One region of the Streptomyces sp. SD15 genome, then DNA from elsewhere that is predicted to be linked to it. Evidence: riboswitches for the same ligand, from Rfam matches in the RefSeq annotation. Region 1 holds a riboswitch; the other holds the start of a gene.

Evidence for each region. Region 1 has a riboswitch for thiamine pyrophosphate ahead of ACX28W_RS10545 (purine-cytosine permease family protein). Riboswitches for the same ligand answer to the same signal wherever they lie in the genome.
Region 2: another riboswitch for thiamine pyrophosphate. It lies ahead of thiO (glycine oxidase ThiO); the one in region 1 lies ahead of ACX28W_RS10545 (purine-cytosine permease family protein).

What each region holds. Positions count from the first base shown of each region.
Region 1 covers NZ_JBTLMO010000008.1:62,382-77,904, reverse strand. Annotated here, with positions in the region: gene ACX28W_RS10570 (NPP1 family protein) at 1-613, opposite strand, end outside; gene ACX28W_RS10565 (hypothetical protein) at 1,097-1,621, shown strand; gene ACX28W_RS10560 (hypothetical protein) at 1,677-1,901, opposite strand; partial or broken gene ACX28W_RS10555 (hypothetical protein) at 2,184-2,472, shown strand; gene thiD (bifunctional hydroxymethylpyrimidine kinase/phosphomethylpyrimidine kinase) at 2,798-3,610, opposite strand; gene ACX28W_RS10545 (purine-cytosine permease family protein) at 3,669-5,063, opposite strand; TPP riboswitch at 5,053-5,147, opposite strand; gene ACX28W_RS10540 (maleylacetate reductase) at 5,220-6,299, opposite strand; gene ACX28W_RS10535 (type III PLP-dependent enzyme domain-containing protein) at 6,362-7,609, opposite strand; gene ACX28W_RS10530 (hypothetical protein) at 7,894-8,052, shown strand; gene ACX28W_RS10525 (DUF4442 domain-containing protein) at 8,331-8,804, opposite strand; gene ACX28W_RS10520 (GMC family oxidoreductase) at 9,106-10,707, opposite strand; gene ACX28W_RS10515 (enoyl-CoA hydratase-related protein) at 10,953-11,441, opposite strand; gene ACX28W_RS10510 (PP2C family protein-serine/threonine phosphatase) at 11,698-12,939, shown strand; gene ACX28W_RS10505 (alpha/beta hydrolase) at 13,288-13,467, shown strand; gene ACX28W_RS10500 (hypothetical protein) at 13,515-14,075, opposite strand; gene ACX28W_RS10495 (FUSC family protein) at 14,352-15,523, shown strand, end outside.
Region 2 covers NZ_JBTLMO010000006.1:158,971-174,493, reverse strand. Annotated here, with positions in the region: gene ACX28W_RS08570 (transglutaminase TgpA family protein) at 1-1,009, shown strand, start outside; gene ACX28W_RS08565 (DUF3040 domain-containing protein) at 1,298-1,696, opposite strand; gene ACX28W_RS08560 (methyltransferase) at 1,974-2,744, opposite strand; gene ACX28W_RS08555 (SAV_6107 family HEPN domain-containing protein) at 3,011-3,571, opposite strand; gene ACX28W_RS08550 (TetR/AcrR family transcriptional regulator) at 3,775-4,404, shown strand; gene ACX28W_RS08545 (DUF4126 domain-containing protein) at 4,819-5,433, shown strand; gene ACX28W_RS08540 (phytoene desaturase family protein) at 5,478-6,974, shown strand; gene ACX28W_RS08535 (SCO2102 family sporulation regulator) at 7,014-7,994, opposite strand; gene metF (methylenetetrahydrofolate reductase [NAD(P)H]) at 8,051-8,974, opposite strand; gene thiE (thiamine phosphate synthase) at 9,098-9,754, opposite strand; gene ACX28W_RS08520 (Rv2175c family DNA-binding protein) at 9,847-10,218, opposite strand; gene ACX28W_RS08515 (NAD(P)/FAD-dependent oxidoreductase) at 10,320-11,546, opposite strand; gene ACX28W_RS08510 (hypothetical protein) at 11,579-11,977, opposite strand; TPP riboswitch at 12,071-12,182, shown strand; gene thiO (glycine oxidase ThiO) at 12,180-13,355, shown strand; gene thiS (sulfur carrier protein ThiS) at 13,352-13,552, shown strand; gene ACX28W_RS08495 (thiazole synthase) at 13,556-14,350, shown strand; gene pknB (Stk1 family PASTA domain-containing Ser/Thr kinase) at 14,575-15,523, shown strand, end outside.

The DNA of each region.
Region 1 (15,523 bases):
CGGGGAACTGCCATACGTGGTCGTGGTTCTCCGGCGGCTCGTCGTTGGTGTTCGCGGGGCGGAAGCAGTGCGTGCTCAGACCGTCCTTGTGGTAGACGATCTTCGGGTGCGTCCCGTCCCAACGGATCTGGTCACGGCCGTAGATGTTGAAATTGCCGTGGGCGGAGGTGGAGACATACTGGGCAACGTCGTTCTGCACCCAGACCACGACGTGCTCCCAGTCGTGGCGGTGCCCGCCGAGGCCACTGCCGGCCACGGCCTGGTCCTTCTCGAAGTAGAGGCCGTACATGATCGCGCACCAGCCGTTGTTGCACTTCTCGCGTGAGTAGCCGTTGGTGTTGTCGAGGTCCGAGGCGTCGCGGCACTGGCCGTTGAGGGCACCGGACGGATTGAGGCCGCCGTTGACCGTCCCGTCGGGGCCGATCGCGGGACTGGAGTAGCAGCCGTCCGTGTCGTAGTCGAAGGCCGGCTGGAACGTCTGCTCAAGTCCGTCCGCGTTGGCGGGCAGGGCCGTGGGCGGCGCGGCGAGCGCGCTCCCCGGAAAGGCCACGACCAGCGCGACGGCGCTGCCGAGGATGAGCGAGACCTTGCGGATGCGCGAACTTCTCGTCACTACGTCCCCTTGATCGACCGCGATGTGGGCACGGGCGGCCGGATTGGCATGCCCGGATCACCTTTTCCCACTTCGTCGACAACGCAAGCGTCGGGAGGTGACGCCGTGATGAAGGGTCAGCCAAGGGAAGAATTGGGCGAGTTGGACGATGCGCAGTTGGGTGGGGGCGGGTGACCGCCCTGCGCGCACACCGGACTACGGCAGAGAGCCCAGTTCGGTTACTTCCCCCGCGGGAACGGCTCCCCGGCCGCAGAGTCCGTTGCCCCTACGCTTCCCGAGTGGGCATCGCCGCGCTGTCCACCTCTCGGATCACGCCGGTGAGCTGCATTTTTCGCGCACCGGTCGGCTGGGCCCGAGGCGCCGCGACGCCTTGGTGTCCGCCCCGTCCCCGCGTCGCCGCAACCGCAGTTCGCCCATCGGAGTCCCTCAGGACGTTGGCCGCCCACGGGGGTTGCGGCCAACAGATTCCAGGGGGAAACCATCATGCGCACTACATCTGCGTCCGCACCCGCATCCAGCTCCGGCCGACGCGCCACCGCGCTCGGACTCGCCGGTCTGCTCGCCACCGCGGTGATCGCCACGACCACCGCGTGCGCGGGGAACGCGGACACCGCCGTCCGCTCCACCAGCACCAAGACGGCCTCGCCCAACGGGCTGTCCTCGGTGGAGGGCAAGGCGTACGGCTACAACCCGTACGCCTGGGCCACCCGCAGCCCGAGCACGATCGGCGTCTACGGCATCACCCTGCACGGCCAGAGTTTCAGCAAGGGCGGCCAGGTGAAGATGCTCCTCTACAAGGACTCCCGCATCCCGGGCATTCCCAGCTGGTACAAGACGGCCACCGCGCGCACCGTCTGGGGGCGCCCCGGCGGCGGCTTCGACGTCACGACGGGCCTGCTGGACTGCACAGCCTACGGCTACGCGCGGAACTCCACCCTGATGGTCCTCGACGTCACCACCAACACCTGGTCCAACAAGGTCCGCGTCTCCACGGGTTGCGGAAACTGAACGATCCGGCAAGGGCAGGCGTCCGTACGGAAGCGCGGGGACGGCGTGGGCGGCCTCAAGCGCCCGTTTCGGGTCCCCAGTACTCCGGGCCGATGCCGCGCCAGTCGATCAGTGGGGACACCGCCGCGGTCACGGGGTCCACGTCCAGACCCGCGCGACGCAGGAACTCGGACAGGTCCTCGAGGTTGTAGGCCAACCCGAGGTTCTCTCCGTGCACACGTACTCGGCGCCCGCCGGTCTCCGCCGGCGGGGCCACGATCACAGGCAACGGTTCGGACATGGTTCCAGCCTCGCCTGTCCGGTCCGGGCCTGCATCCCGACTGTGTGAACGTTCATGCCTTCTCCGTCTCCTTCCCGTCCTCGTTGCCGTCTCTCCTCCCGTCGCGAGCCCTGCGACGGGATCCCCACGGGCAAGAGGATTCAATCACGTGTTCGATTTCTGGCGCACCTCGTGCGCGCTGTCTCGTCCTGCTGAACAACTGCGGTGCGGGGGTGCTCCGCTGGTACGGTTCGATCGTGCCGCGCCTGGTGGATGTCCCTGGGTACATACGCTTTTGGACCGCCTCCGCAGGGCGCGCGGCGCAGCCTCGGTCACGAACTGCGTGAGGGGGTGGCCTGGGTCTACCGGCATCGGACTCTGGCGTCCATCGCACTGACCTCGCACGCGATGCTCCTGTTCAACACCGTGAGCACGGTCTTCGTGGTCTACGCGCTGTCGCCAGTCGGTGACGCCCGACCGGCTGCGGGGGCGGATGAACGCCACGATCCGCTCGTTCAACCGGGGGATGGTTGCGGTGGGGGCGCCGGTGGGCGGTTTGCTCGCCGACCAGGTCAGCTATCGGTTGCTGCTCAAGAAGTTCTACGCCGACACGGCCGACGAGGGCTCGATCAATCGGGGCCAGGCGCTGGAGACGATCGGCGACATGCTCGGCACCGCGACACTCCTTCCCGAGGTGGACGCCGCGCTCTACCGCGCCGCGGCCAAGATCCCGGGGGTCAGGGTGGTCGAGAACGCCAAGGACGTCGTGGGACGCCCCGGCATCGGCCTGAGTTTCAAGGACCGCGACGACCGCGACGTGTGGGTCTTCGACAAGAAGTCCCTCACCTACCTGGGCTCCGACAAAGTGTCGCTGCTCAGCGCCGAAGTCGTCCACAAGATCGACCCGAGGCTCGGGGTCAATGCTGTGCGCGTGTCCGCCAGCCGTGGTCGACCGGTCCGAGACCGGAACCGAGGGCGAATCCCGCCGCTATCGCGCCCGTGACGTAGTCCTTCGCCAGCCGCACCGCCTCCGGTACCTCCCGCCCCCGTGCCAGCTCCACCGCGATGGCCGAGGCCAGGGTGCAACCGGTGCCGTGTGTATGGCGGTTGTCGTGGCGCGGCGCCCGGAACCAGTGCTGGTCGACCCCGTCCGTCAGCAGGTCGACGGCCGCGCCGGGCAGGTGGCCGCCCTTCACGAGGACCCAGCGGGGCCCGTACGACAGGAGCCGCCGCGCGGCGCGGCCCATGCCCTCCTCGCTCGTCACCTCGATCCCCGTGAGCTCGGCCGTCTCGTCGAGATTCGGTGTCGCCACCGTCGCGACCGGAAGCAGGACGGTCCGTACGGCGTCCAGCGCGTCGTCCGCGAGCAGCCGGTCGCCGTGCTTGGAGACGCTCACCGGGTCCACCACCACGGGAGCGGTCACGTCCGACAACAGCTCGGCGACGGTCTCGACGATCAGGGGCGAGGCGAGCATGCCGGTCTTCACGGCCTGCACCCCGATGTCGTCCACGACACTGCGGTACTGCGCGCGCACCACCGCGGCCGGAAGTTCCCAAGCACCTTGCACACCAAGGGAGTTCTGCGCGGTGACGGCGGTCACCACGCTCATGCCGTGCGCTCCCAGCGCGAGCATCGTCTTGAGGTCGGCCTGGATACCCGCGCCGCCGCCGGAGTCCGATCCGGCGATGGTGAGGACACGGGGCGGGGCGGCGGGCGTCATCGGGGGCATGGTGGTGTCACTCCGTACGGGAGGGGGTGAGGGGGACGAGGGGGATGAAGGGTGCGGGTCAGTGGCGCGCACGCAGCGGGGCGTACACCGCCAGGGCCACCACGAACGCCACCCCGTAGGCGAGGTCGGCGCCGTGCAGGGCCTGCGCGACCGGGCCGACGTACAGGCTGGTGCTCATGAAGGGCACCGCGGCGGCGAAGGCGACGACGAACGCCACCAGCGCGGGCCACCACGGCTGTGGTCGCGCGCTCTCGGTGGGCAGGTCGACCGGTGCGCCGCCGCGGGCCCTGGCCCGCAGGAGCCAGTCGACGGCGACGATCGCGACGAATCCGGGGATCCAGTAACCGACGAGCAGCAGGACGTTCTGGAAGCGGCTCGTGGTGTCGGCGGCGTGCATCCACAGCACGAGCGGGAAGCCGAGTGCGGCGGCCAGCGCGGCGGCGAGCGGACGCGGCACACGCACCCCCATGGTCTGCAGCGCGAGCGAGCCGCTGTAGTCGTTCACGGCGTTGCTGCTCAGGGCGGCGAGCGCCACGGCGAGCAGGCCGAAGGCTCCGAGCGCGCCGCCGCCTAGCAGTGTGTCGACGCCCCGGGCCGTCTGGTCGGTGAAGACGGACGCACCCCACAGGCCGAGCGCCTGGACGGCCACGAAGGACACGCCGATGCCGAGGAGGGTGCACCAGAACATGCGCGGGCGGGACGACGTGCGGGGCAGATAGCGGCTGAAGTCGCTGGCGTACGGCGCCCACGACAGCGCCAGACTGAGCGCGATGGTGCAGGTCAGGACGAAGGCCCCGGCCTGGTCGGCGCCGTGCACGGTGGCGGCGGCAGCGGGGTGGGCGCCGTCCAGGAGCTTCACCGACAGGGCGGCGAAGGCGGCGGCGAGGGCGAAGGTCATCACGGTCTGGAGCCGGTGGATCGCCTCGTACCCGAGGACGCCGAGCGCCCCCTGTGCCGCCATCATGACCAGGACGCCCAGCCAGAACGGCCAGCCGCACAGCTGGGCCAGGGCGTCCCCGCCGAAGAGGCCGATCAGCGCGTCCCAGGCGATGGAGGACAGCCATTGCAGGGCGCCCGGCACCACCACGGCCCGCCCGAACGCCAGCCGGGCGAGCGGCAGCTGTCCCGCGCCGGTCTGGCTGCCCCAGGTGCCCAGATACGCGGTTGGCACGGCGCCCAGCAAGGTACCGAGGACGACGGCGACGAGCGCGGTCGAGAAGTCCAGGCCGAGGGCGATGCCGACGGTGCCGGTGAACACGCCGGTCATGGTCAGGTTGGGGGCGAACCAGACGGTGAACAGGCGGCCGGGGCTTCCGTAGCGATGGTCCTCCGGCACCGGGGCGATTCCGCGCGCCTCTACGCGCAGATCACCGGGTGCGGCGGGCATCCGCCCGTCGAAAACGCCTTGCGGGCCCCCGACGGCCACCTCACCACGGGCATACGGCAACGACATGAGACATCCCTCCGCCAGTCCTAACTGGTTCAGGTTCAACGGGTGTGATCTCAGCCCTCGTGCGGGGCACCCCGTGTCCGGTTCGGCGGTCAGGATAGCCCGGTCCGCGCCCGCGCCCCAGCGGAGGGCTCGCAGCGAGGGGTCCGGGGAGGCGGATCAGGAATCGACGCGCGGCTCCCAGCCCTCGTACGCCGCCGTCAGCAACCCCAGCACACCGTTCGCGGTGACCTCGCGGGGGTTGGGGTACGCCTGCCCGGCGACCTCGGCCGCGGCCACCGCCAGGTCCGCCTCCTTCAGGCCGAGTTCGGCGAGGGAGCGGGGGGCGCCGAGGCTTCCTGCCAGGTCGCGGAGCGCGCGGGGGACATCGTCGGTGCCGAGGGCGCGGGAGAGGGCGATGATCGCCTGGGGTGCGGCCGGCGCGTTGTACGCGAGGGCATACGGGAGGACCACCGTGTGTGTCTCGGCGTGCGGCAGGCCGAAGGTGCCGCCGAGGACGTGGCACAGCTTGTGGTGCAGGCCCATGGTGGTGGCGCCGAGGCAGGCGCCGCAGAGCCAGGCGCCGTAGAGGGCGCGGCCGCGCGCCTCGAGGTCGTCGGGGGCGGCGGCGAGGAGCGGCAGGGCCCCCGTCATCGCGCGGACGCCCTCCTCAGCCATGAGCGAGACGAGCGGCGAGACGTCGGGGGCGTACAGGGCTTCGACGGCGTGGGCGAGCGCGTTGATGCCGCTGGTGACCGTGAGGGGGACGGGGAGCGAGAGGGTGAGTTCGGGGTCGTAGACGACGCTACGGGGCTGGACGGCCGGGTCGCGTCCGGTGCGCTTCGCGCCGTGCTCGGTGAGTCCCCAGACCGGGGTCATCTCGGAGCCGGAGTAGGTGGAGGGCACGGCGATCAGGGGCAGGCGGGTGCGCAGCGCGATTGCTTTGCCGAGCCCGATCGCGGAGCCGCCGCCGACGGCGACACAGCCGTCGGCGCCCACGGCGCGCACCACCTCGACGGCCCGGTCGGCGACCTCGACGGGTACATGCATCCTGGCCTCGGTGTGCAGCCCCGCGCAGGCGTCGCCCAGCGCGTCCGCGACCGCTCGTGCCGTGGCCTCGCCGCGGCTGCCGCAGACCACCAGCACCCTGTGCAGACCGAGCCGCGCGACCTCAGCGGGGGTCGCGGACACCGCGGCGCCGGGCCGGAAGACGACGCGGGCCGGCTGGGTCTCGTACGAGAAGTCGAGAGGGGTGTTCATGGGGTTGTTCATACCGGCTCCAGTACGAGGTCGAAGCGGGCGTACTCCCGCGGGTGATCTTGTCAGGGCCGCAACGCCCCGGGTGACGCCGTATCGGCGCCGACGCCCGGGTCCAGGAAATGGAAGCCCGGCTGGGGATATCTGAGGAATTCCTGCTCGGAGGCGGGTGAGGTGTAGGCGCCCGCGAGGGAGAACACGACGCGGTCACCGGCCCGCAGTCCCGGCGCTCGGGCATGTCGGACCAGAACGTCCTTCGGAGTGCTCAACTGGCCGGTGAGGGTGACCCGTTCGCTCCGCACCGCCGGCCGCGGCCAGAGGTACGGCCACAGATCCACTTCGAGTACGGACCAGGGCTGGTCGCGCTTCTTGGCCGCGGGGGTGCTCAGATGAACCGCGGTACCGCGGACGACGGCGAAGTCCTCACTGGGGCCATGCTCGACGTCCAGCACCTCGCTCGCGTACCAGCCGCAGTACGCGGTCAACGCACGACCGGGTTCGATACGCAGCGTCAGCTCTGGGTGAGCGGACGTGAGTTGGGCGAGTCCTTCGCCGTACGCCTTCCAGTCGAAGCGATGCTCGGGGTCGTCGTAGTCCACCGCCATGCCACCCCCTACGTTCACCTCGGTGAGGTGAAGGCCGTGCCGCGCGGCCAGTTCCGAAGTCCAGTCGACGATGGCCCCGGCGACCGCCAGGTGTTCCGGAGCGTGCAGACCGTCGACCAAGTGCGCGTAAACACCGCGGAGTTCGAGCGCCGGATAGCTGCCGTCGGTGAGCAGGCCGATGATCGTTTCCGCCTGCGCCGGGTCGAGGCCGGAGCTGGTGCGGCGGCGGTCCGTCGCGAGGTCGGTTCCGGCGAGCAGGTCGTCGGCCACCGGGAGGTTGAAGCGCGGCAGGATCGCCACCTTGCCGTCCCGAGCGTGCCGTTGGGCCAGGCCGGCCAGCATGTACAGCTCGTACTCGCTCTCGACGTGGAAGCGCGTCACGCCCCGCTCCAGCGCGTCCGCGAGCTCCGTCGGGGTCTTGTCGGTGCCGCCGAAGGCCAGCGGACGGTCCGGTACCGCCTGGGTGACGTAGGAGAGTTCGCTGTCCGAGGAGACCTTGTAGCCGTCGACGTACGGGCCGAGAGCGGTCAGGATCTCCGGTTCCCGGTTCGCCTCGGCCGCGTAGTACAGCTCGACACGCTCGGGCAGGGCGGCCCGCACGAACGCGGCATGTGCACGCAGTGCCGCCAAGTCGTATACGTAGGCCGGTAGTTCGGTGGGAGGCAGGGTCAGGATGCGGTCGCGCACCGCAAGCGGGGGTGTGATCATGGGGAACTCCGGGTCGTGTGGCGCAGAATACCGGTGGCACCTGGCGAGGGAGGCGAGCGCCCGACGACGAGGCAGAGCGAGCGGCGCGCGGTCCGGCGACCCGGCCGGACGGCAGGCGCGGGTGGCAGCGGCAGCCTGGCGGGCACGAACGCCCCGGAGCGTTACACGTGCCACGGAAGGCGCAAGGATCACCGGGGCCGTGGTGTCCCGCTCCCGGTGCCCGGCCCGTCGATTCCGGCGGAGCGTGTCGGGAATACCGACCGACCGTCCGGTTCGGCACAGTGGTGGGGGACCAGGAGACGCGCGCCGTCGCCTTCCGGCTCGCCGACGCCCACGCTCGCGGGGCCGGCGCCCTGTGGCATCTCACGATCATCCTGTTCCGCGACTCCATACCCGAGGCGGCCACGGCGACCGACAGCCGCTCCGCGGCATGGCGCAGCTGACCGGGCGAGAGATCCACTCCCACCGGTGTCCATCCCAGCCCGGCGAGCGCGGGCGCGTGGGCGCCCGTCCCGCAGCAGACGTCCAGGCACGGCCCGTCCCCCGGGCCCAGCAGATCCTGGATCGTGGCGTGCACCCGCTGGATGTATGCGCCTGCCGCGGGCGACATGAAGTCGTTGTACCAGTCGGCGTGTTCGTCGTACAGCGCTGTCGTCCCAGGACTCATGCCGCCGACGCTACGGACGCGCCGCGGGTCGTGCGGCCGTGTTCGCCCAGGGCTTCAGACCGCACCGGAGGGCGTGGTCCTGCGGACACTCCAGTCGAAGCTGCCGCGACAGACCACCGTTCCCGCCGCGTCGGTGACCTCGGCGTGGGTGGCGAGCCGCGCCCGGTCGGTCCGGCCCGACAGCAGGGGCAGCAGGGTGTGCCGGGCCTCGTCACTGAGGCGGCAGGCGGCCACCAGCCGCCCTCGTGCGGGGGCGAGGAATTCCAGGGAGGCTGCTCTGCCCAGGGGTACGACCCCCTGGAAATCGCCGTCGTCCGAGCTCGCGGCGATGATCGCGCCCAGCCCCACGGCGTCGACGAGGGTGATGAGCCCGCCGGAGTGCAGCGAGCCGATGACGTTGGTCAGCGTCTGCGGTGTCTCGAGCGCGACCTCGGCCGCGCAGTCGGCGGCCCGGAGCACCTTGATCCCGGCCGTCCGGTGGGCCGGGACCGGCTCCAGCAGGGTGCGCGCCACCGCCGTCATGTCCATCGCCGCAGCCTCGCACGGGCTCCTTACGGCCGAGTGAACGACCGAGTGAACGACCGAGCGACTTGAGGGACAACGGCCGGGCGCCTCTGCGGCAGGGCGTCACCGGGGCGCCGACGGGTCGTGCACGGCGATCCGGCGGTGCGGGCGGCGCACAACGCCCAGCAGTTGGTCAGCCGCTGAGCGTCCGAACCCATTGAGCCCGGTACCGCCGCTGTCGGTACCGGGCTCGGTCGATTCCCTGTGCGGGCTCGGTCGACCACGTCGGCCATGACAACGTTTCGGCCGGATCTCGTGCGGTCGATCAGCCTCCATCGAGGACGAGGTCGGCCGCTCGCCATGCCATGGCCATGATCGGCCCGTTGAGGTTGCCGGACACCATGGTCGGCATCACCGAGCAGTCGACGACCCGCAGACCCTCGACACCGCGCACCCGCAGCCGCGAGTCGACGACGTCGTCCTCGGCCGGCCCCATCGCGCAGGTCCCGACGGCGTGATAACCGCAGCGCCCGTGTTCGAGCCCGGCGTCGATGATCTCCTGGTCGCCTCGCACCTCGGGACCGGGCAGGGTTTCGGCTTGAATCCGCCGGGCGATCGGCTCGGTCTCGAAGAGTTCCCGCATCCGTCGGAAGAGGGCTGTGCCCACGCCCCGGTCGTGTTCGGAACCGTAGTAGTTGGCCGTGATGGCGAGCGGGGCCTCGGGATCGGCCGAGGTGATGTGCAGGCTTCCCTCGGCGGTGGGGCGCAGTACGTAGCCGAGGCCCATCAGTCCGGGCTCGCGCTCCACGCCGTTCTCCTTGCCGGGTACCTCCGGTTCGAGGGAAATCGGCGCGATCAGCAACTGCGCGTCCGGGCGCGCCAGTTCGGGGCGGGTCTTGAAGAAGGCGATCACGTCGAAGGCGGGCGCGGCCAGCGGTCCGCGACGGGTGGCCAGGTACTTCAGCCCGGACAGCCCCTGCCGGAGCGGCGTGCTCAGCGACTTGTTGTAGCCGAGGTTGTCCGCGAGCCGGTACTGGACGACGAAACAGCGGTGTTCACGCAGCCTGCCACCGACGTGCGGACTGTCGGCCACCACGTCGACGCCTGCCGCCTTCAGTGTCTGTGCCGGGCCGATGCCCGACAGCTGGAGGATCTTCGGCGTGGCGATGCTGCCCGCGGAGAGGATCACTTCGCGGCCGGCGCGGAACTCGGCCTCCTGTCCTTTGCTCCGGGTGCGGACGCCGACGGCCCGGCCGTTCTCGACCAGGACCTTCGTGACCACGGTGTCCACGGCCACGGTCAGGTTCGTCCGGTCCTGGGCCGGGTGCAGGAAGGCACGGGCGGCGCTGAACCGCTCCCCGTCCTTGATGGTGGCCATGGCGTAGCCGATGCGCTCGTCGTCGCTCGCGTTGAGGTCTTCCGTACGGCTCCAGCCGAGGTCGGCGCCCGCCGCGATCGCTTCCTCGCAGAGCTGTTCCGGCCGCGCCGCGGTCGAGATGTGCAGCGGTCCACCGGCTCCCCGGACCTCCGAGGCACCGAGCGCGTTGTCCTCGATCCGCTTGAAGACCGGCAGCATCGTGTCCCAGCCCCAGCCGGGATTGCCGAGCCTTTCGAGTTCGTCGTAGTCGGCACGGTCACCACGGTTGTAGACCATGCCGTTGACGGAGCTCGATCCGCCCAACGTCCTGCCTCTGGTCCACAGTTCGACCCGGCCGGTCGGCCCCACCGGCTCGACCGGGTAGTGCCAGGCGAACCGGGGGTCGCCAAGGAGCTTGCCGAAGCCCTTGGGCATCCTGATCAACGGGCTGGAGTCCCTTCCTCCGGCCTCGATCAGCAGCACGCTCGTCCGCGGGTCCTCGGAGAGGCGGTTGGCCAGCACGCAGCCGGCGGATCCGGCCCCCACGATGATGTAGTCGTACGCCGTCACAGGTGCACTCCCTCTGGTCGATGCCGCCGCGCCACTCCCCGAAGGGGCGGAACTCTTCGTCCTGCCACCAAGGACGGACCGGCGGCATTGTCCTTGCTGACCCGGCCCGGAAACTCGGGCGGGCGCTCGGCGAGGAACGACTCGCTCCCCTCCGTGGGGTCGGGGCCGCCCGCCGATCCGACTCACGATCTGCGAGTCGAGTCGGTGCGCCGTCATCGGGTGGGCCTCGCCGAGCATCCGCCACATCATCTGCCGGGACAGGGCGACCGAGATGGCCGAGGTGTTGTCGGCGGACTCCCGGCCAGTTCGTACGCCGCCGGGAGCAGTTCCTCGGACGGGTGCACGAAGCGGACGAGCCTGGCCGCCGGCGTCTCATCGAGGCCGAAGACCCGGCCGGCGTCCACCCATTCCATGGCTTGCTGCGTACCCACCGCACACGGCAGGAACCAGCTCGCGGCGGACTCCGGCACGATGCCCCGGCGCGCGAGGACGAACCCGAACTTCGCCGAGGTCGAGGCCGGCCGGATGTCCATGGGCAGGGGCATGCTGGCCCCGACGCCCGCCGCCGGGCCGTTGATCACGGCGATGACCGGCTTGGCCGAGGAGTAGATCCGCAGCGCGAACCGGCCGCCCCCGGTGTCCCGGTGCCGTGCGCCCGCCTTGCGGTGGTCGAAGGAGCCGCCGCCCGAGCTGACGTCGGCGCCCGCACAGAAGCCCCGCCCGGCGCCGGTCACGCGTACGTCGTCGTCGGCGGGGCGGCGGCGGCCGCGTCCAAGACGTCCAGCAGGTCGCTCATCATCTGCGCGGCGATCACGCCGTCTGACTCAAGCCCTCGGCGACTCATGGTGAACGCAAGAGTCCGGGCCGCGCTGAAGGGCCACCCCGGCGTTCCTGCCGCGGGGGCTCGCGGCGCGCCGGGGACCGGCTGGCCCCATCATGAAGAGAGGGAGCGTGCAGCCGTGGCGGCTACGGGACGGTACGGGAGAGTGTGTGGCGAGGGCACCGATCGACTACGAGGCACTGTTCGCCGCGACGCCCAGCCCGTATCTGGTGCTGGGTCCCGATCTGGTGATCATTGCTGTCAATCAGGCGTATCTGACGGCGACCGGCTTTGTCCGGGGGGATCTGGTGGGCCAGTACCTGTTCGACGCGTTTCCCGACAACCCTGGGGACCCGCAGGCCGACGGGGTGCGGAATCTGGCTGCGTCTCTGCACCTGGTCCTGCGCTCGAAAGAACCGGACACCATGGCGGTGCAGAAGTACGACATCCCCGTCGCCGGCCGGCCAGGAGTGTTCGAGGAGCGATGGTGGTCCCCGATCAACACTCCCGTCCTCGGGCCGGACGGGCAGGTGGCGTGGATCATCCACCGAGTGGAAGACGTGACCGATTACGTGCTCTCCCGCCCGTTGGTCCCCCGCCCGGGAAGGGTGCTCAGTGAGCGGGAGACGACCGAGGCCGAGCTGTACGCGCGGGCCCGCGAGCTGCAGCGGCTGAACGAGGAACTGCGTAGGGCCCACGCGCGGGAACGCCAGGTCGCCGTCACCCTGCAGGAGGCCATGCTCCACTCGCCCGATCTGGCGCGGCACTCGAACATCGCCGTGCGCTATCTGCCCGCCGCCGGATCGCTGAACGTGTGCGGCGACTGGTACGACGTGGCCGACCTGCCCGATGACGGCTTCTCGGTCGCAGTCGGCGACGTCGTCGGCCACGGCCTGGAGGCCGCCGCGGTCATGGGCATGCTCCGCAGCGCTCTGTCCGCCGCCGTCCGGGCCCTGTGCGAGCCCGCCAGAGCCCTGGAAGTCCTGGGCCTGTACGCCCGCTCGGTGGACGGTGCACTGGCCACCACGGTGGTGAAAGTCGTCATCGACGTCCACGCCCACCAGATCGCCTACAGCAGCGCGGGCCATCCTCCGCCGGTCCTGGTGCACGCCGACGGCACCTTCGACCTGCTCGACCAGGCCACCGACCCACCGCTGGGCGCCCGCCTCCACCACATGCCTCGCCCGCAGGCCGACCTGCTCTACACCCCCGGCGACACCCTCGTGCTCTACACCGACGGACTCATCGAACGCCGCGGCGAGGACATCGATACCGGCCTGCACCGTCTCACCGACGTCCTCACCCGCCACCGCGACATGGCCCCCGAACACCTCGCCGACACGGTCCTCGCGCACCTCGGCGTCAGCGGCGGCGGCCGCGACGACATCGCCCTGATCACCGTGGCGCTGTAGACCACGAGCGAAGAACCGACCGAGGTCGACGTGGGACCAGTTCGCCCGGTCGATGATGTGCCGGACCATGCCGAGGGGCACCCCGGCGTACCGGGCGGCCACCGTGCCGCCATCACGCTCTGGTGAGACGCCTCACGGGGCGCCGGATACCGAGCCGGTCCAGCAGTCGCGCCGACAAGATCGGCAAGGGTGTCCTCGTCACCCACTCGCACGCCGGCGGATTCGGCTGGGACGCGACGATGAAGAACCCGAACATCGAGGGCGTCATCGCCTCTTCACCAGCCTGGACGAGCAGATGGCGTTCGACGCGTTCGCCCGCGTCGAGTCGATCTCTCCGCGCCGCTGCTGATGATCGCCGGCTCCAAGGCGGACACCCGCTACTTCAGCGAGGAGGCCTTCGAGAAGGCCAAAGAGCCCAAGGAGGTGTTCGTCGTCGACGGCGCCACCCACATCGACCTGTACGACAAGCCGGAGTTCGTCCCGCAGGTGCTCGGGAAGCTGACGGACTTCTACGCGAAGTACCTCTGACCCCGGCCCCGAATGCGGCCCATGCCGGTCTGGACGCCTCGTCCAGGTCAACACCTGGCAGGGGCCGCGTTCGGCTGCCGTCCGCAGGCGGCCTCTTGAAAGAAGGTGTACGAGAGCGTGCAGACATCCAGCGGAACACAGCTCGGTTCGATCGCTTCATGGCTGCGCAGCCGCGATCCGGAACTCGCGGCGACCCGCCGCGCCGGTCGGACGGCGATCGTGATGCCCGCCCTGTTCGCGCTGTGCAGCCAGGTCATCGGCTCGCCGACGATGGCGACCTTCGCTGCGTTCGGGTCGTTCTCGATGCTGCTGCTCGTGGACTTCACCGGACCGATGACGCAGCGGCTGCGCGCGCACCTCGGACTCGCCGTGGCCTGGGCCGTCCTGATCAGCCTGGGCACGCTCGTGGCCGGCCAGACCTGGCTCGCCGTTTCCGTCATGGTCGTCGTCGGCTTCCTGGTGCTCTTCTCCGGAGTGGTCAGCTCCGTTCTCGCCGGTGCGTCGACGGCACTGTTGCTGGCCTTCGTTCTCCCGGTGACCGCGCCCGTACCGTTGTCCCAGCTGCCCGAACGGCTCGCCGGAGCGGGTCTGGCGACGGTCGCCACCATGCTCGCGGTTTCCCTTCTGTGGCCCCGGCCGGCGGCGGACCCCCTCAGCGCACCCGCCGCCCGCGTCTGTCGCGCGGCCGCGCGACAACTGCGTACCGACGCATTCCTCATGGACTCCGGGCCGGACGTGGCCGGGGCCGCGCAATGCCGGGCCGCCGCCGACGAGGCCGCTGCCGCTGCCGCCGACCTGCGTGACGCCTTCGACGCCACTCCCTACCGGCCCACCGGCCTGTCCACCAGCTCACGCGCGCTCGTCCGTCTGGTCGACGAACTGACGTGGCTCAGCGGCATCCTGGCCGACAGTGCACCGCCTCTGGAGGGTCACCTGGCGTGCGACGCCGACGCCCATGCCGTACGACGGGCCACCGCGCGTGTCCTGGACGAGGCGGCCGACCTCCTCGACGCTCCGAACAGCTCACCGAAGGGCCTGCGCACTGCCGCGGACGACCTGCGCAGGGCCATGGTCGACATGGAGCGCAATGCGCCCACACGGCTGCCCGTGCACCGCGAAGGCGCCGGCACACCGTCGCGGGTGCACCCTGTCATCGGTTTCCTGGACCTCTCGTTCCGGGCCCAGGAGTTGGCTTTCGCGACGCTGCAGATCGCCGAGAACGTGGACCGGGCGGCTGCCGCCGAGTGCCGTGGCTGGCCGGATCGTCTACTGGGTCGCGAGCCCGGTGCCGTGGCCGAACCGCTCAGCTCGGCCCGCGAGCGGGCCGCCGCCCACCTGCGGCCCAACTCGGTCTGGCTGCACAACAGTCTCCGGGGCGCTGTCGGCCTCGGCATCGCGGTCGCCCTGGCCGACCTGACGGGTGTGCAGCGCTCGTTCTGGGTGCTGCTGGGGACCTTGTCGGTGCTGCGTTCGAACGCCCTCAGCACCGGGCAGAACGCGCTGCGCGCCCTGGGTGGCACGCTCGCGGGTTCGCTCATCGGAGTGGGGTGCTCCAGCTCATCGGGCACCACGGCGACGCGCTCTGGTTCCTGCTGCCCGTGGCCGTGCTCGTGGCCGGTACCGCGCCTTCGGTCATCTCCTTCGCCGCCGGCCAGGCTGCCTTCACCGTCACCCTGGTCGTCATGTTCAACGTCGGCCAGGATCCCGACTGGCACATCGTGCTGTTGCGTATCGAGGACATCGCCCTCGGGTGCGCGGTGAGCTTGCTGGTCGGTCTCTTCTTCTGGCCGCGCGGCGCCACGGCCGCCGTGGACCGGGCGCTCGCCGAGGCATACCGCGACAGCGCCCGCTATCTGGCTGCCGCGGTGGAATACGCCGTGGGGTGCTGCGGCGGCGTTCACCCACCCGGGGGCCCTCCCGTCGCGGAGGGGCGCGACGCCGCCGGGGCCGCTCGCCGGCTCGACGACGCCTTCCGCAGCTACCTCGCCGAGCACGGATCCAAGCCGACGCCGTTGGCTGACATGACGACGCTGGTCACCGGCATCGTGGGGCTGCG
Region 2 (15,523 bases), on a different contig from region 1:
AGTGCAGGTCGGCAGCGGTTCGGCCGCGATCGCGCGCTTCCTGAAGGACAGGGAGGGCTTCTGCGTCCACTTCTCCTTCGCCATGGCCGCGATGGCCCGCACGCTGGGGATACCGGCCCGGGTCGCGGTGGGATTCACGCCCGGCTCTCCGCAGGCGGACGGTTCGATGTCCGTGATGCTGCGGGACGCGCACGCCTGGCCCGAGCTGTACTTCGAGGGGGTGGGCTGGACCCGCTTCGAGCCGACCCCGAACCGGGGCTCGGTGCCCGAGTACACCCAGACGGAAACCCCCGGCCTCGACGCGCCGACCGTGCCGAGGCCGTCGACATCGACGTCCGCGGTGCCCTCCACCGCACCGTCGGCCGGCGACGACTGCAAGGCTCAAGGGCAGGAGCCAGACGCGTGCGCGAGCGAGTCCGCGCTGGCCACGGTGGGCTCCAAGGACGACGGCACACCGTGGTTCCAGATCCTGGGGCTGGCTCTGGCGGGACTCGTGGTGCTGGCGGTGCCGTTGCTGCCGATGCTGTGGCGAATACGGGTCCGGTCCGTGCGGCTCGGTGCGCACGGCCGAAGTGAGGCGGACTCGGCGGCGTACACACTGGCGGCCTGGCTGGAAGTGACCGATACGGCGTGGGACTACGGGATCGTGCCGGACGAGTCCCAGACGCCGCGCAAAGCCGCCGCACGGATCGTGCGGCTCGGGCTCCTCGATGCGGAGGCGTCGGGGGCGGTGCACCGGATGGCCGCGGCGGTGGAGCAAGTGCTCTACGCTCCGCATCCCCGCCCGACGGCAGGTCTCACGGAAGACGCCCACCGTGTCGCGGACGCCCTCCGCGCGCCGGCGAGCCGCGCCGCCCGCCTCCGCGCGCTCCTCGCTCCCCGCTCAGCCGTCAGAGTGGCCTGGACGGCGTCGGACCGCTGGGCGACCCTGACGGCTCGCCTGGCTGCCCGCAGGGAGTCCCTGCTGCGGCGGCGTCCTTCCGGGCGGCCTTCGGGGCAGAGCGGCTGACGTCGGTGCCCGTGGTGTGGGCCTGTATCCCGGTCGGCCGGGATGCAGGCCCACACGGATGCGCCGACACTGCTGCCCTGGGCTGCTGCCCGGGACTGCTGTGCGCGCCCTCCCCGAGCTTGCGGCTGAGCGAAGAGCTCGGCGCGATCGGGCAGGTACCTCTTCGCCGTTGGCGGCACGCAAGCTCACCACTTCGGCGCGACTGCTTCAGGGCGTGCGTGAGGGGGTGTCCACTCTGTCGGTGGACACCCCCTCACGCGATGTCTTTGGGCTATGGGTGCCCGGAGGCTAGTGCCCGCCCTGTTCGTCTCGGCGGCGCTGCCAGCGTTCCTCGATGCGGTCCATCATGGAGCGGCGCTGTCGGCGCGCGGCAGGTGCGCCGGATGCACCGGGCGTGGCCGGCTGTTCACCCGGCTTGGGAGCCTTGCGCCATCCGGTGACGGCTAGCACCGCGCAGCCCAGCATGACGAGAAAACCCACCACGCTCACCCAGATCTGCTGGGCGACCATTCCGGCCATGAGGAGCGCGATACCCACCAGAAAACCCGCGACCGCCTGGTAGACCCGTCGCCGGGTGTACGTACGCAGCCCGCTTCCCTCAAGCGCTGTCGCGAACTTGGGATCTTCGGCGTACAGCGCTCGCTCCATCTGCTCGAGCATTCGCTGCTCGTGCTCCGAGAGCGGCACGGCGTCCTCCTCATCGTGCAGTCGCCGGGGCGACCGGGGGTCCCCTTAAGGATAGGCAGGGAATCGCCCCCGTGAAACCCGCCCCTCTGCGCCAATTCGCCAACCGGGACCCGCCATGGCCGCCCCGATCCACTGAGGCGTGCATTCCCCAGAGGACGGTCCGTCATGCCGGACGGTCTCCCTCGATCATACGGCGCCGAGCGCCCGATCGGGGGGCCTGTGGCGTACTCCATCTGCCGTCCCGCCCCTGATCAGGGGGCGCACCACGGGAGACGGCTCAGCTCCCGTCGGCCCCCCGCGTCTCACCGAGCACATGAAGCTGCGTGGCCACGGAGTGGAACGTGGCCAGTTCGGCGGCCGCCTCCTCCAGCTTCAGCAGGGCTTCCAGGGCCCCCGGCTCGGTGTCGACGAGGACGCCGGGGACCAGGTCCGCGAAGATCCGTACGCCGTGCACGGCGCCGACCCGCAGGCCCGCGCCCTCGACGAGTGCCGTGAGCTGTTCCGCGGTGAAGCGGCGGGGCACGGGATCACCCTCACCCCAGCGTCCGTCCGGGTCGTCGAGTGCGTGCTTGGCTTCCTTGAAGTGCCCGGCGAGGGCGCGGGCCAGCACGGCTCCGCCCAGACCGGCGGCGAGGAGGCTGAGGACACCCTCGGGGCGCAGCGCGTCCACCACGTTGCGCACACCGTCGGCCGGGTCGTCCACGTACTCGAGGACTCCGTGGCACAGCACCACGTCGTAGCCGCCGCGCTCGACGACGTCGAAGAGGCCGTGCGCATCACCCTGGACGCCGTTCACGCGGTCGGCGACACCGGCCTCGGCGGCCCGGCGCTCCAGCGCGAACAACGCGTTCGGGCTGGGGTCGACGACGGTGACCCGGTGGCCGAGGCGGGCCACGGGCACCGCGAAGTTTCCACTGCCGCCCCCGGTGTCGAGGACGTCCAGGGACTCCCGCCCCGTGGCCTTGACCCGGCGGTCGAGGGCGTCCTTGAGGACCTCCCAGACCACGGCGGTACGGAGAGAAGCGCGGGGGCGCATCGGGTCCGACACGGCAGTTGACTCCTCGGCGCGGCACCGCCTCTTGCACGGCGGAGCGATCGGGGGGCCTCCCGGTGGGAGGCTTCAGGCGCCTCCACCCTATTGCCTCCGCAGTCGTACCCGATCCCCCGTCTCACGCGGCGGATCGGGTGATGAGCGGCTGGTGAGCAGGTGATGAGCAGACGGCGGGCAGGCGGTCGGCGGATGACGGATGACGGATGACGGGCAGATGGTCGGCGCATGGTCAGCGGTACGGCGGTCCGCGGCCGCGGTGCCGCTCAGCCCGCGTCCGGTATCTCCTGATCCGCGTCCGGGACTTCCGGGGCCGTGTCCGGGCGGGGCTGGGGCAGCACGGGCTGCAGCACCAGCATCCGCTCGACGAGACGCAGGAACATCGCCACGTCGCGTATCAGGTCGTCGGCGTCGCGGCTGCCTGCGGCGCCCCGGATGCCCGCCTCGGCACGGGCACGGCGGGTGGCTCCGGAGGCGAACAAAGCGCTCCACTCGGCGAGTTCGGGCGCGATTTCGGGTAGCACTTCCCAGGCGCTGCGGATGCGGGCTCGGCGTCGGGGCGTGGGCTCCGGGCGTCCCCGCGCGGCGAGGACGGCGGCTGCGGTGCGCAGGGCGGCCAAGTGCGCCGTCGCGTACCGCTCGTTGGGGGTTTCGAGGGTGGTCGCCTCGTCGAGTCCGGCGCGGGCCTGGGCGAGCAGGTCGAGGGCGGCGGGCGGAGCCGTGGCCCGGCGGAGCACGGGGTGCACATCGCTCGCCGGGCCGTTCAGTGAGGGGGCAGGGCCGGTGGCGCGACGCCGTTGGGCGGCGGCTGCGGAAGAGGTGGCCATGACGAACCTCCTGTCGTCTGTGTGACGGCACTGTGGCCGTATGTGCCCATCGTGCGGTATGCCACTGACAATCCGTTCTGACCTGGGCTTTTGCTTCGATCACAGGTTCGGGTAGGCCTTGAACTGACCAGTCAGCTCAAAAATGGTTTCCCGTAGCTGAGCCTGTGACCACTGGTGCGAGCGTTCCTGTGACAATCGGGGCCATGGAAAGCAGCAAGACCACGGCAGTCGGCGGCAGCCGCCGCGAAGCGACCCGGCAGAAGCTCTACGAGGCGGCGGTCACCCTCATCGCGGAGCAAGGTTTCTCCGCCACCACAGTGGACGAGATCGCCGAGCGGGCCGGGGTCGCCAAGGGCACGGTCTACTACAACTTCGCGAGCAAGTCCGTCCTCTTCGAAGAGCTGCTGCGGCACGGCGTGGGACTCCTCACCGCCTCCCTGCGGGAGGCGGCGGAGAAGACCGCACGGGACGGCGGAACCAAGGTCGACGCGCTGGACGCGATGATCCGGGCCGGGCTCGTCTTCATCGACCGCTACCCTGCCTTCACGCAGCTGTACGTGGCCGAGCTGTGGCGCACCAACCGTGCCTGGCAGTCCACCCTCCTGGTGGTCCGTCAGGAGGCGGTCGCGGTCGTCGAGGGCGTGCTGCGCGACGGGGTCGCCAACGGCGAACTCAGCGACGAGATCGACATTCCGCTGACGGCGGCCGCACTGGTCGGCATGGTCCTGGTGGCCGCCCTGGACTGGCAGGCCTTCCAGCCGCAACGTTCCCTGGACGACGTCCACGCGGCGCTGTCGCGGCTGCTCCAGGGGCGTGTGAGCGGCAACCGGTAGCTCCCCCCCTCCGCCGGAAGTGCACCGCACACGAAAGCGCCGGTTCGCTTTGGCCGCGTCCCCCGCGGGCCACCTCGAACCGGCGCTTCGCCGTGCTCCCCCGTTACTTCCCCCGTACTCCCCCGTACTCCCCCGTGCTCCCCCTTGAGCCCCCGTTCGGTCGTCCCCCGGGTTCCCCCGTGCCTCGCTCCCGCCGACTGTGTCGGCGGAAGGAGCGGTCAAGGGCGCGAGGACCGTTCCGCCGCCCCGTGTCGGCGGTACCGGAGCCGCGCCCCTTTCCGTGCCTCCACTCTCTCGTTCGCGCAGGTCGGGCCCCATCCGCGCGCGTACTCATCTCACTCCCTAGGTACGGATACTCAGCCGTCCGCATTCATGCCCAGGACGCACCGTCGTCAACTGGTTACGATCGCGTCCGTGTCCGTACTCCCCCTGGTCTTCACCAGCGGCTGGGCCAGCGGCATCAACGCGTACGCGGTGGTGTTGCTCCTCGGTCTCTTCGGCGCGACCGGCCTGAGCGACGACGTCCCCGAGTCCCTGCAGCGCCCTGAGATCCTGGTCACAGCGGGCGTTCTCTTCCTCTGCGAGGCGGTCGCCGACAAGATCCCGTACGTGGACTCGGTGTGGGACTCGGTGCACACCGTGATCCGGCCGGCGGCGGGTGCGTGGGTCGGGGCGCTGCTCGCCGGGCAGAGCGCTTCGCTCTCCGATCTGGCGGCGGGCGCGATCGGCGGTTCGACGGCGCTGGCGAGCCACACGGTCAAGGCCGGCACGCGGATGGCCATCAACACCTCGCCGGAGCCGTTCACCAACATCATCATGAGCACCGCCGAGGATCTCGGGGTCGCCGGGATCCTCACCTTCGCGATGTTCCACCCCGAGGCTGCGGCGATCATCGCGGCCGTTCTGCTGGTCGCCGGGCTGATCCTGCTCTTCTTCCTGGTCTCGCGGATCCGGCGGTTCCTGCGCCGCAGGGCGCAGCGCCGGGAGGAGAAGCGGCTTGCGGCGCGGGTCGAGCGGCCGCCCGACTGACCACCGCGGGCGGGCTGTCAGTGGTGGCCGATAAAGTCGCGGGCATGGGACGGATTGCGGTGATCGGCGCCGGGATGGGCGCGATGGCGGCCGCCGCCCGGCTGGCCGTCGCGGGCCACCGGGTGGTGGTGTACGAGCGTGCGGAGACGTACGGCGGTGCGGTGCGCCGCTTCGAGCGCGGCGGCTTCGCGTTCGACACGGGCCCGGGGCTGCTGACGCTGCCCGCGGTCTACCGCGATGTGTTCGTCAAGACGGGCAAGGAGCCGCTGGAGGCGTGCGTCGAGCTGGTCCAGGTGGACCCGTCGTCGCGCCATGTCTTCGCGGACGGCACGGAGGTCTCCCTGCCGAACGCCTCGCGCGCGGGCGTCGTCGCCGCGCTCGACGAGGCTCTCGGGGCGGGTACGGGCGAGCGGTGGGGCGACTTCCTGGTGCGGGCACGCGAGGCCTGGGACCGCACGCGCCGGCCCCTCCTGGAGGAGCCACTGTGGCCGAACTGGTCGGTGCTCGCCGAGCGTGAGCCCTACCCCTCGCTGCCGCACAAGAAGCTGCTGCGCACCCGCCGGGCCACCACCCTCGCCGAGCTCGGCGCGTGGGAGTTGCGCGATGTGCGCCTCACGGCCCTCCTGGAGAGCCACGCCCTCGCACACGGGCTCGATCCACGTGTCGCTCCGGCGAGCGCGGCCGTCCTGCCGTACATGGAGCACGCCTTCGGCACCTGGTATGTGCGCGGCGGCATGCGGGAGTTGGCACGCGCGGTGTACGAGCGGTGTCTGGCCCGGAAGGTCGAGTTCTCCTTCGGTGCCCGGATCACGGGGATCGTGGAGAAGGACGGGCGGGCGGCAGGCGTGGAGCTCGCCGACGGGACGGTCACCGACGCCGACTTCGTCGTCGCGGGTGTCGCTCCCGGCGTGCTGGACGGTCTCGTCGCCCCCGGGACGGCGGTGCGGGGCGGTGGCGAGGTCTCGCCGCAGCGCGGGGCGCCGAGTCGGCTGACCGTGCTGCTGGCGCTGCGCGGTGGGCGGCCCGAGGGGACGGCGCATCGGACGGTGGTGCACGCGACCGACCGCGAGGAGGAGTTGAACCGGGTCTTCGGTGAGCGTCCGGGGCTGCCGGCCGCGCCCACCGTGACGGTGTCGCGCCCGGACGACCCCGCTCTGGTGCCGGACGGGGAGCACGAGGCGGTCACGCTGACCGTCACGGTGCCGTCGGGCCTGCACTTGTCCGGGTCCGATGTCGAGCGGGTTCTCGGCGTCGCCGAGCGCGCCATACCGGACCTGCGGGACCGTCTCCTGTGGCATGAGGTGCGCACCCCGGCCGACATCGCGGAGGTTACGGGCGCGGACGGCGGTGCGGTCCCCGCCCCGGCGCTCGCCGCGGCCGACGGCCGTCTGCTGCACCCGTCGAACAGCACCCGTATGCCCGGCCTGTTCGCGGTCGGCGGCTGGGCCCACCCCGGCGGCGGCCTCCCGCACGCGGGTATGTCGGGCGCCCTGGTGTCCGGACTGATCGTGGAGGGCCCGGAGTTCCGGGGCTCTCAGTGAGCCCTCCGGCGCCCTGAGCCGCGGCTGCCCGCGGCGGCCCTAGTAGCGGTACTGCTCGTCGTACCCGGTGCCGTTGCCCGTGCCGTTGCCCTCGTACGGATACGGCTGCTCCGGGGGGAGTTCGCCGCCGTACGGGTCGTCGGTGCTGCGCTGCTGCGGGACCCAGACGCCACCGGCCGGGGTCTCGCCGCCGTAGACACCGGTGGCGTACTGGTCCTGCCCGTACCCCTGTTGCTGCGTGTACTGCTGCTCGCCGCCACCGTAGGTCGTGTCGTACGAGGCACCGCTGTAGGTCTGCGTGCCGATGTACGGGTCGGAGTAAGCGGCGTACTGCTGCTGGCCGTTGTCGTAGGCGTACTGCTGCTGGTCGTAGCCGGAGTAGCCGTCGTACGCGTAGGCCTGCTGGTCCTGGGGCTGGGCCGCGGTGGCGTAGGACTGGTCCGCGGCGGCCGCGTAGGCGGGGTTGCTGTAGATGCCGTAGGAACCGGTGTCCTCCGGCAGAGGCTGCGGCTCGTAGACAGCGGTGGACTCGGCGGCCGTGGGCTCGCCGGAGCCGGGCGGCATGAACCGGTCGGACTGCGCGGGCGAGAACACGTCGTCCTCGCGGGCGTAGTCGTCGCCCTGCGGATACGCGGCGCCTGCCGCCATCCCTTCGGCCGTTCCCTCGGCCGCCTCGAGGTCGGAGACCTCCAGCGTCGGGTCCTGACGGTCCGGCTCACCGCGGCGGCGCTTGCTCTTGCCGCCCATGGCCTTGTCGGCGCCCTGACGGTTGCCCACGGCCCAACCGGACGCGAAGCCGCGGCGGAACGACAGCGTGACGTATGTCTGGCCGACCGCGAAGGCGGCCGCGCCCAGGCCGATGACCACCACGGAGGGGATCAGCACGCCGAGAACCACGCCGAGGAAGCCGACGAAGGCGAGCAGCCGCCAGCGCAGTCGCGCCTTGTACTGCAGCAGGACCTCGCCGAGCAGCCACAGCGCGACGATGCCGAAAGCGATATAGAGGACCGTCCAGCCCATGTACGCCCCTCTCCCAGTGGCCGCTACGCAGTGTGTCGTACGTGGGTGCGACCGGTCTAGGCCTGCTGCGGGTGGTGCAAGCCGAGATTCTCGTAGATTTCCAGGGTCGCCGTGGAGTTGTTGAGCGTAATGAAGTGCAGTCCGGGGACTCCCTCGTCCAGCAGCCTCGCGCAGAACTCCGTCGCGAACTCGATGCCAATGGAGCGTACAGCCGCCGGATCGTCTTTGGCTGTGAGGATCCGCTCTTTCAGGGCGTCCGGGAACGCAGCGTTGCTGAGCTTTGGAAGTCGTTCCAACATCTTCACACTCGTCACCGGCATGACTTCGGGAATCACCGGTGTCGCACAGCCGGCCGCCACGACGCGGTCGCGCAGACGCAGGTACGAATCGGGCTGGAAGAACATCTGGGTGATCGCATAGTCCGCGCCGGCCCGGCACTTGTCGATGAAGTGCGCCACGTCCACGTCCCAGTCGGCGGAGCGGGGGTGCATCTCCGGGAAGGCGGCGACGCCGACGCAGAAGTCGCCCGACTCCTTGATGAGACGGACGAGTTCGGCCGCGTAGGTGAGGCCCCGGGGGTGCGGCACCCACTCGCCCATGGGGTCGCCGGGCGGGTCGCCCCGGACCGCGAGGATGTTCCGGATACCGGCGTCCGCGTACTGGCCGATGATGTTGCGCAGTTCCGCGATGGAGTGGTTGACCGCGGTGAGGTGGGCCACCGGGGTGAGCGTCGTGTCGACGACGATCTGTTCGGCCTCCTTGACCGTGCCCGCGCGCGTGGAGCCACCGGCTCCGTAGGTCACGGAAACGAAGTCGGGCGCGACGGCCTCGACCCGGCGGAGCGCGTTCCACAGGCTCCGCTGGCCCTTGGGGGTCTTCGGCGCGTAGAACTCGAACGAATACGTCGTCTTGCCGGTCGCGAGCATGTCGCGCACGGTGCGTGCGCGGTCAGTCCTGGTGGAAGCAGATCCGAGGGCCATACCCGCAGGTTAGCCAGGGGGCGCCGGTCACCCAACCGAACTGGAGAGAATTGTCCGATATGTCGATTTGTTGTCCACCCCTCGGACAACCGTCGGACAACTGATCCGGACGGCCGTGCGGAGCTATGCGTGACGCAGTCGCTTCGCGAATTCTCCCGCCGCCGCTCCCGGATCGTCCGCCTCGGTGATCGCCCGTACGACGACGACACGGCGCGCGCCCGCCTCCAGCACCTCGTCGAGATTGCCGAGGTCGATGCCGCCGATGGCGAACCAGGGCCGGTCCGTGCCCAGCGCGGCAGTGTGACGCACCAGGTCGAGGCCGGGTGCGTGGCGGCCGGGCTTGGTGGGGGTGGGCCAGCAGGGGCCGGTGCAGAAGTAGTCCACACCCTCCTGGACGGCGGCGGCCGCGGCCTCGGACTCGGCATGTGTGGAGCGGCCTATCAGGACCTCGTCGCCGAGAACGGCGCGGGCCGCGGGGACCGGGAGGTCGCCCTGGCCCAGGTGCAGGACGTCGGCGCGGGCCGCGTGGGCGACGTCCGCACGGTCGTTGACCGCGAGGAGCTTGCCGTGGCGGGCGCAGGCGTCCGCGAAGACCTGGAGGTGCTCCAGCTCCTCGGCCGCCTCCATGCCCTTGTCACGCAGCTGCACGATGTCGACGCCGCCCGCCAGGACCGCGTCCAGGAACTCGGCCAGGTCGCCCTGGCGCTTACGGGCGTCCGAGCAGAGGTAGACGCGGGCGTCGGCGAGCCGGGTGCGGGCGGTGACGGCGTTCTCGGGCATGCGTGTGTCCCCCGTGGTGCGGTGCGTACGGACCACGTCGGCCCGGGGTGGTCCGGGGCCGATCGTGGTCCGTACGCCGGACGGTTGTCGGATCAGACGGCGAGCGCCTGGGCGCGGCGCTTCACCTCCGTGCCGCGATTCTCGCTCAGAGCCTGCGCGGGGGTGCCGGGCAGGGTCGGGTCGGGGGTGAAGAGCCACTCGAGCATCTCTTCGTCGGTGAAGCCGTCGTCCCGCAGGAGCGTCAGGGTGCCGGACAGGCCCTTGACGACCTTTTGCTCGGCCCCGTCGATGAAGGCGGCGGGGACGTGCAGCGCGCGGTTCTCACCACGGCGTACGGCGATCAGCTGGCCCTCCTTGACCAGCTGCCGGACGCGGGTCACCTCGACATCGAGCATTTCCGCGATGTCGGGGAGGGTGAGCCAGGCGGGGACGAGAGCATCGATCTTTGCGTCAATCTCGGTCACGGGACAAGCCTGCCATCCCGGACTGACACTCGGTACCCGAGCACCCTCCGAGCCGGGTTCCGAGTCTCGCGGATCGCATGCGTTTTCGATTGCCCGCGCCGCTACGCCGTCGCGTCCTTCAGGGGGCGGGACGGGTCCGGGAGCAGTTCCGGGTTCATCGGCGTACCCGCCTCGATCAGGCGGCGCCCTTGAGCCAGGTCCCTGGGGCGGCCGACGGCAAGGAGGGCGACGAGGCGGGCCTCGCGGAGCCAGCAGACCGTCCAGCCGGCGCCCGACGGGTCGCCGCGCCAGATCGTCGTGTCGGCGAGCGCATGGTGGCCGACGTACTGGACGAAGCGGCCGAACTGCTCGGACCAGAAGTACGGGACCGGGTCGTACGCCGCCGGCGCCTCGCCGATGATGTTCGCCGCCACCGTGCGCGGGCCCTGCAGAGCGTTGTCCCAGTGGTGGACGAGGAGTCGCTCCTCGTACCGTCCCGAGGGGAAGGACGCGCAGTCGCCCACCGCGTAGATGTCCGGCACGGAGGTGCGCAGGTGCGCGTCGGCCACGATCTCGCGGTGAGCCCCGAACTCGATGCCCGAGTCGGCGAGCCAGGCGGTGGCGGGGCGGGCGCCGATACCGACGACCACGGCGTCGGCGGGCACCCGGGAGCCGTCGTCCAGGATCACCGCGCCGGGCTCGACGCTCTCCACGCGCGCGTGGGTACGCAACGACACCCCACTGTCGGCGTACCAGGCCGCCATGGGGTCGGCCACCTCGGCGGGCAGTACCCCGGCCAGCGGCCGGTCGGCGGCCTCGACGACGGTCACCGCGCACCCGGCCTCGCGTGCCGCGGTGGCGAACTCCGCGCCGATCCAGCCCGCCCCGACGACCACGATGTCGTGCTGCCGGGCGAGCACGGGGCGCAGCCGCTCGGCGTCGTCCAGGGTGCGCAGCAGATGGACGCCAGGTACGCCCCGCGCGCCCGGCAGCTGGATCGGTTCCGCACCGGTCGCGAGGACCAGGACGTCGTACGGCACCGGCCCCGCCTCGGTATCCAGCTCATGGTCCGCGGGGCGCACGCCCAGCGCCTCGCAGCCGAGCCGCAGTTCGATGCCCAGTGCCTCGAAGTCGACGTCGAAGGCGGAGCCCTCGGACTTGCCGAGCAGCACCGCCTTGGACAACGGCGGGCGGTCGTACGGCTGGTGGGGCTCGGCGCCGATCAGCGTCACGCCGCCGGTGAAGCCCTGGTCGCGCAGGGCCACCGCGGTCTGCACGCCGGCCATGCCCGCGCCCACGATGACGACCCGCCGTGCCGTACGCCCCTGCGTCTGCGTCTGCTCGCTCACCTGATCACCATAGACAACTGACAATCCGTCAGTCAGCGGACGTGCTCAGTGACCTGTTCCACGTCGCCCGTCGAACGTTCGGCCTGTTCGGCCTGCTCCACCTGTTCCACCACGCTCGTCCCACTGCCCGCCTGAGACTCCCACTCCCATGTCTCCTCCAGGCGCAGCCGCCCGTCGGGAAGCTCCACGACGAGCGACACGCAGTGCCCCGCGGACGTGGCGCCGTCCCGCTTCAACTGCACATACCGGAAGTCGAGGCGGTCGCCCTCCCGCGTCCCCACCAGATGGCCACGCACGACATCCCCGCCCGCGTACTCGGCCCAGATCTCGCCGTCCCGCTCGTGATAGGCGAACCGGGTGCGGGTACCCACCTGTCCCGGCGCCTGATCGGCGACCGGGGCGAGGACGAGTCCGTCGAGCGAACGGGCCATGGACGGAGGCTCCCTTACTGAGACATACGGCAGCGGGCTAGGGTAGCCAACGTGCTGCATCTCCCGGGGGACGACCCCCGGACCCCAGCACAGAAGACCACTCGCGGGAGCCCGGACGCACCGGGCTGAGAGGGAGGCTGGCGGCCTCCGACCGTACGAACCTGATCCGGGTCATGCCGGCGAAGGGAGGGGCTGGACGCCCATGTCGCCTACACGTACACATACCTCAGACGTCCTTGTCATCGGGGGCGGAATCATCGGTCTCGTCACGGCCTGGCGGGCCGCTCAGCGCGGGTTCGCCACCGCGGTCGTGGACCCCGAGCCCGGCGGCGGAGCCGCGCGCGTGGCGGCCGGAATGCTCGCCGCCGTCACCGAGCTGCATTACGGCGAGCAGACCCTGCTGGGCCTGAACCTCACCTCCGCGCGCCGTTATCCCGACTTCGTGACCGAGCTCACCGAGGCGACGGGCCAGGATCTCGGCTACCGCCGGTGCGGCACGCTGGCGGTCGCGCTGGACGCCGACGACCGCGCCCATCTGCGCGAACTGCACACCCTGCAACAGCGGTCGGGGCTCGACTCGGAATGGCTCAGCGGTCGCGAGTGCCGCCGCCTGGAGCCGATGCTCGCGCCCGGTGTGCGCGGTGGGCTCCGGGTCGACGGCGATCACCAGATCGACCCGCGGCGGCTCGCGAAGGCCCTGGTCACGGCGTGCGAGCGGGCCGGAGTGAGGTTCCACCGGGCGTGGGCGGAGCGGCTGACCGTCGTACGGGAGCGGGCCGCCGGGGTCGTCACCACGGACGGCGACCGGCCGACGGCGGGGCAGGTGGTGCTCGCCGCGGGAAGCCTCAGCGGGAAGCTCGAGGGCGTCCCCGACGACGTGCTGCCGCCCGTGCGTCCCGTGAAGGGGCAGGTGCTGCGGCTGACCGTGCCGCAGCGGTACGCGCCCTTCCTGAGCCGAACCGTGCGGGCCGTCGTGCGCGGGAGCCAGGTCTATCTGGTGCCGCGCGAGAATGGCGAGCTCGTCGTGGGCGCCACGAGTGAGGAGCTCGGCTGGGACACCACGGTGACCGCGGGCGGGGTCTACGAGCTGCTGCGCGACGCCCATGAGCTGGTCCCCGGGATCACCGAGCTGCCGCTCACGGAGACACGCGCCGGGCTGCGCCCCGGTTCGCCCGACAACGCGCCGCTGCTCGGGCCGACCGGACTCGAGGGGCTCCTGCTGGCCACAGGCCACTACCGCAACGGCGTCCTGCTCACGCCCATCACCGGGGACGTGATGGCGCACGTCCTGACCACCGGGGAGCTCCCCGACGTGGCCCGCCCTTTCACGGTCGGGCGTTTCAGCGCCGCCGCCGTCCGCACGGAGCAGCCCGCATGAACATCTTCGTCAACGGAGAACGGCGCCTGATCGCCGCCGACACCGCCCTCGACACGCTCGTCGCCGCCCTGACGGCGGCGCCGTCCGGTGTCGCCGCCGCACTCAACGAAACCGTCGTCCCGCGCGCGCAGTGGTCGTCCACGTCCCTCTCCGAGGGAGACCGCGTCGAAGTCCTCACCGCCGTCCAAGGAGGCTGACCCATGGCCGACGATCCCTTTGTCATCGGGGGTACGCCCTTCTCGTCCCGTCTGATCATGGGTACGGGGGGTGCGCCCAGCCTCGATGTCCTGGAGCGCGCGCTCGTGGCGTCCGGCACGGAGCTGACGACGGTCGCGATGCGACGCGTGAACCCTTCGGCGCACGGGTCGGTGCTGTCCGTGCTCGACCGGCTCGGCATTCGCGTGCTGCCGAACACGGCGGGGTGTTTCACCGCGGGAGAGGCCGTACTGACCGCCCGGCTCGCGCGCGAGGCGCTCGGCACCGAGCTGATCAAGCTGGAGGTCATCGCCGACGAGCGCACGTTGCTGCCCGATCCGATCGAGCTGCTGGAGGCGGCGGAGGTGCTGGTCGACGACGGGTTCACGGTGCTGCCGTACACGAACGACGACCCCGTGCTCGCACGCAGGCTCGAGGACGTCGGGTGCGCCGCGATCATGCCGCTCGGGTCGCCCATCGGGTCCGGCCTCGGGATCCGGAACCCGCACAACTTCCAGCTGATCGTGGAGCACGCGCGCGTGCCGGTGATTTTGGACGCGGGGGCCGGGACGGCGTCGGATGCGGCGTTGGCGATGGAGCTCGGGTGTGCGGGTGTGATGCTCGCCTCGGCCGTGACGCGGGCGCAGGAACCGGTGTTGATGGCGGAGGCCATGAAGCATGCGGTGGACGCGGGACGGCTTGCGCGGCGTGCGGGGCGGATTCCTCGGCGGCGATTTGCCCTGGCCTCGTCTCCTGAGGAGGGCGTGGCGCGGTTGGATCCCGAGCGGCCTGCCTTCTAGCCCCCGGCGCTGCGGTTTTTTCTCCCGCCCGCGCACCGCCCGTTTCCAGTCCAGTCGATTGGAAGGTGGGCGTCGCCCGTGGGGGCGGCTCACCGTCGTCGGGTGCGGGGTGCGGGGTGCGTTGTCGTGGACGGGGGCGAGGTGCGTCACAGGTCCGCTGCAGTCCCGGGCCGGTAGAGGCCGAGTGGGCGGTGTTGACAGTGGCGGCTCGTACACTCGCCTGCGTGGATACGACCCTTCAGGACCCGCTTGTCGGGCGCGTGCTCGACGGCCGCTATCGCGTCGACGCACGGATCGCGGTCGGCGGGATGGCCACGGTCTATCGGGCCCTGGACACCCGCCTCGACCGCGTGCTCGCGCTCAAGGTGATGCACCCGACACTGGCCGCCGACGGCTCGTTCGTCGAGCGGTTCATCCGGGAGGCCAAGTCGGTGGCCCGGCTCGCGCACCCCAATGTGGTGCAGGTCTTCGACCAGGGCGCGGACGGGTCGTACGTCTATCTGGCCATGGAGTACGTCGCCGGGTGCACCCTGCGCGACGTGCTGCGCGAGCGCGGGGCCCTGCAACCGCGGGCCGCGCTGGACATCCTGGAGCCGGTGCTGGCCGCCCTCGGCGCCGCGCACCGCGCCGGGTTCGTGCACCGCGACATGAAGCCGGAGAACGTTCTGATAGGGGACGACGGCAGGGTCAAGGTGGCGGACTTCGGACTGGTGCGCGCCGTGGACACCGTCACGAACACGACGGGGGCCGTTCTCGGCACCGTGTCGTATCTCGCTCCGGAGCAGATCGAGCACGGCACCGCCGACACCCGGGTCGACGTCTACGCGTGCGGCGTCGTTCTCTACGAGATGCTCACCGGCGACAAGCCGCACTCCGGGGACTCCCCCGCCCAGGTGCTCTACCAGCACCTCCACGAGGACGTACCGGCTCCGTCGGCCGCCGTGCCGGGGCTGGCCTTCGCCCTGGACGAGCTGGTCGCCTCGGCGACCGCCCGCAACCCCGAGGTGCGCCCGTACGACGCGGTGGCGCTCCTCGGCCAGGTCCTTCAGGCACGGGCCGGGCTCACCGCCGAACAGCTCGACGCCGTGCCGCCCCGGGCGCTCGCCGCGGGCCACGACAACGCCGAGGACCGTACGAGTGTGATCCCGCGCTCGCTGTCCCTGCCGCGGCTGC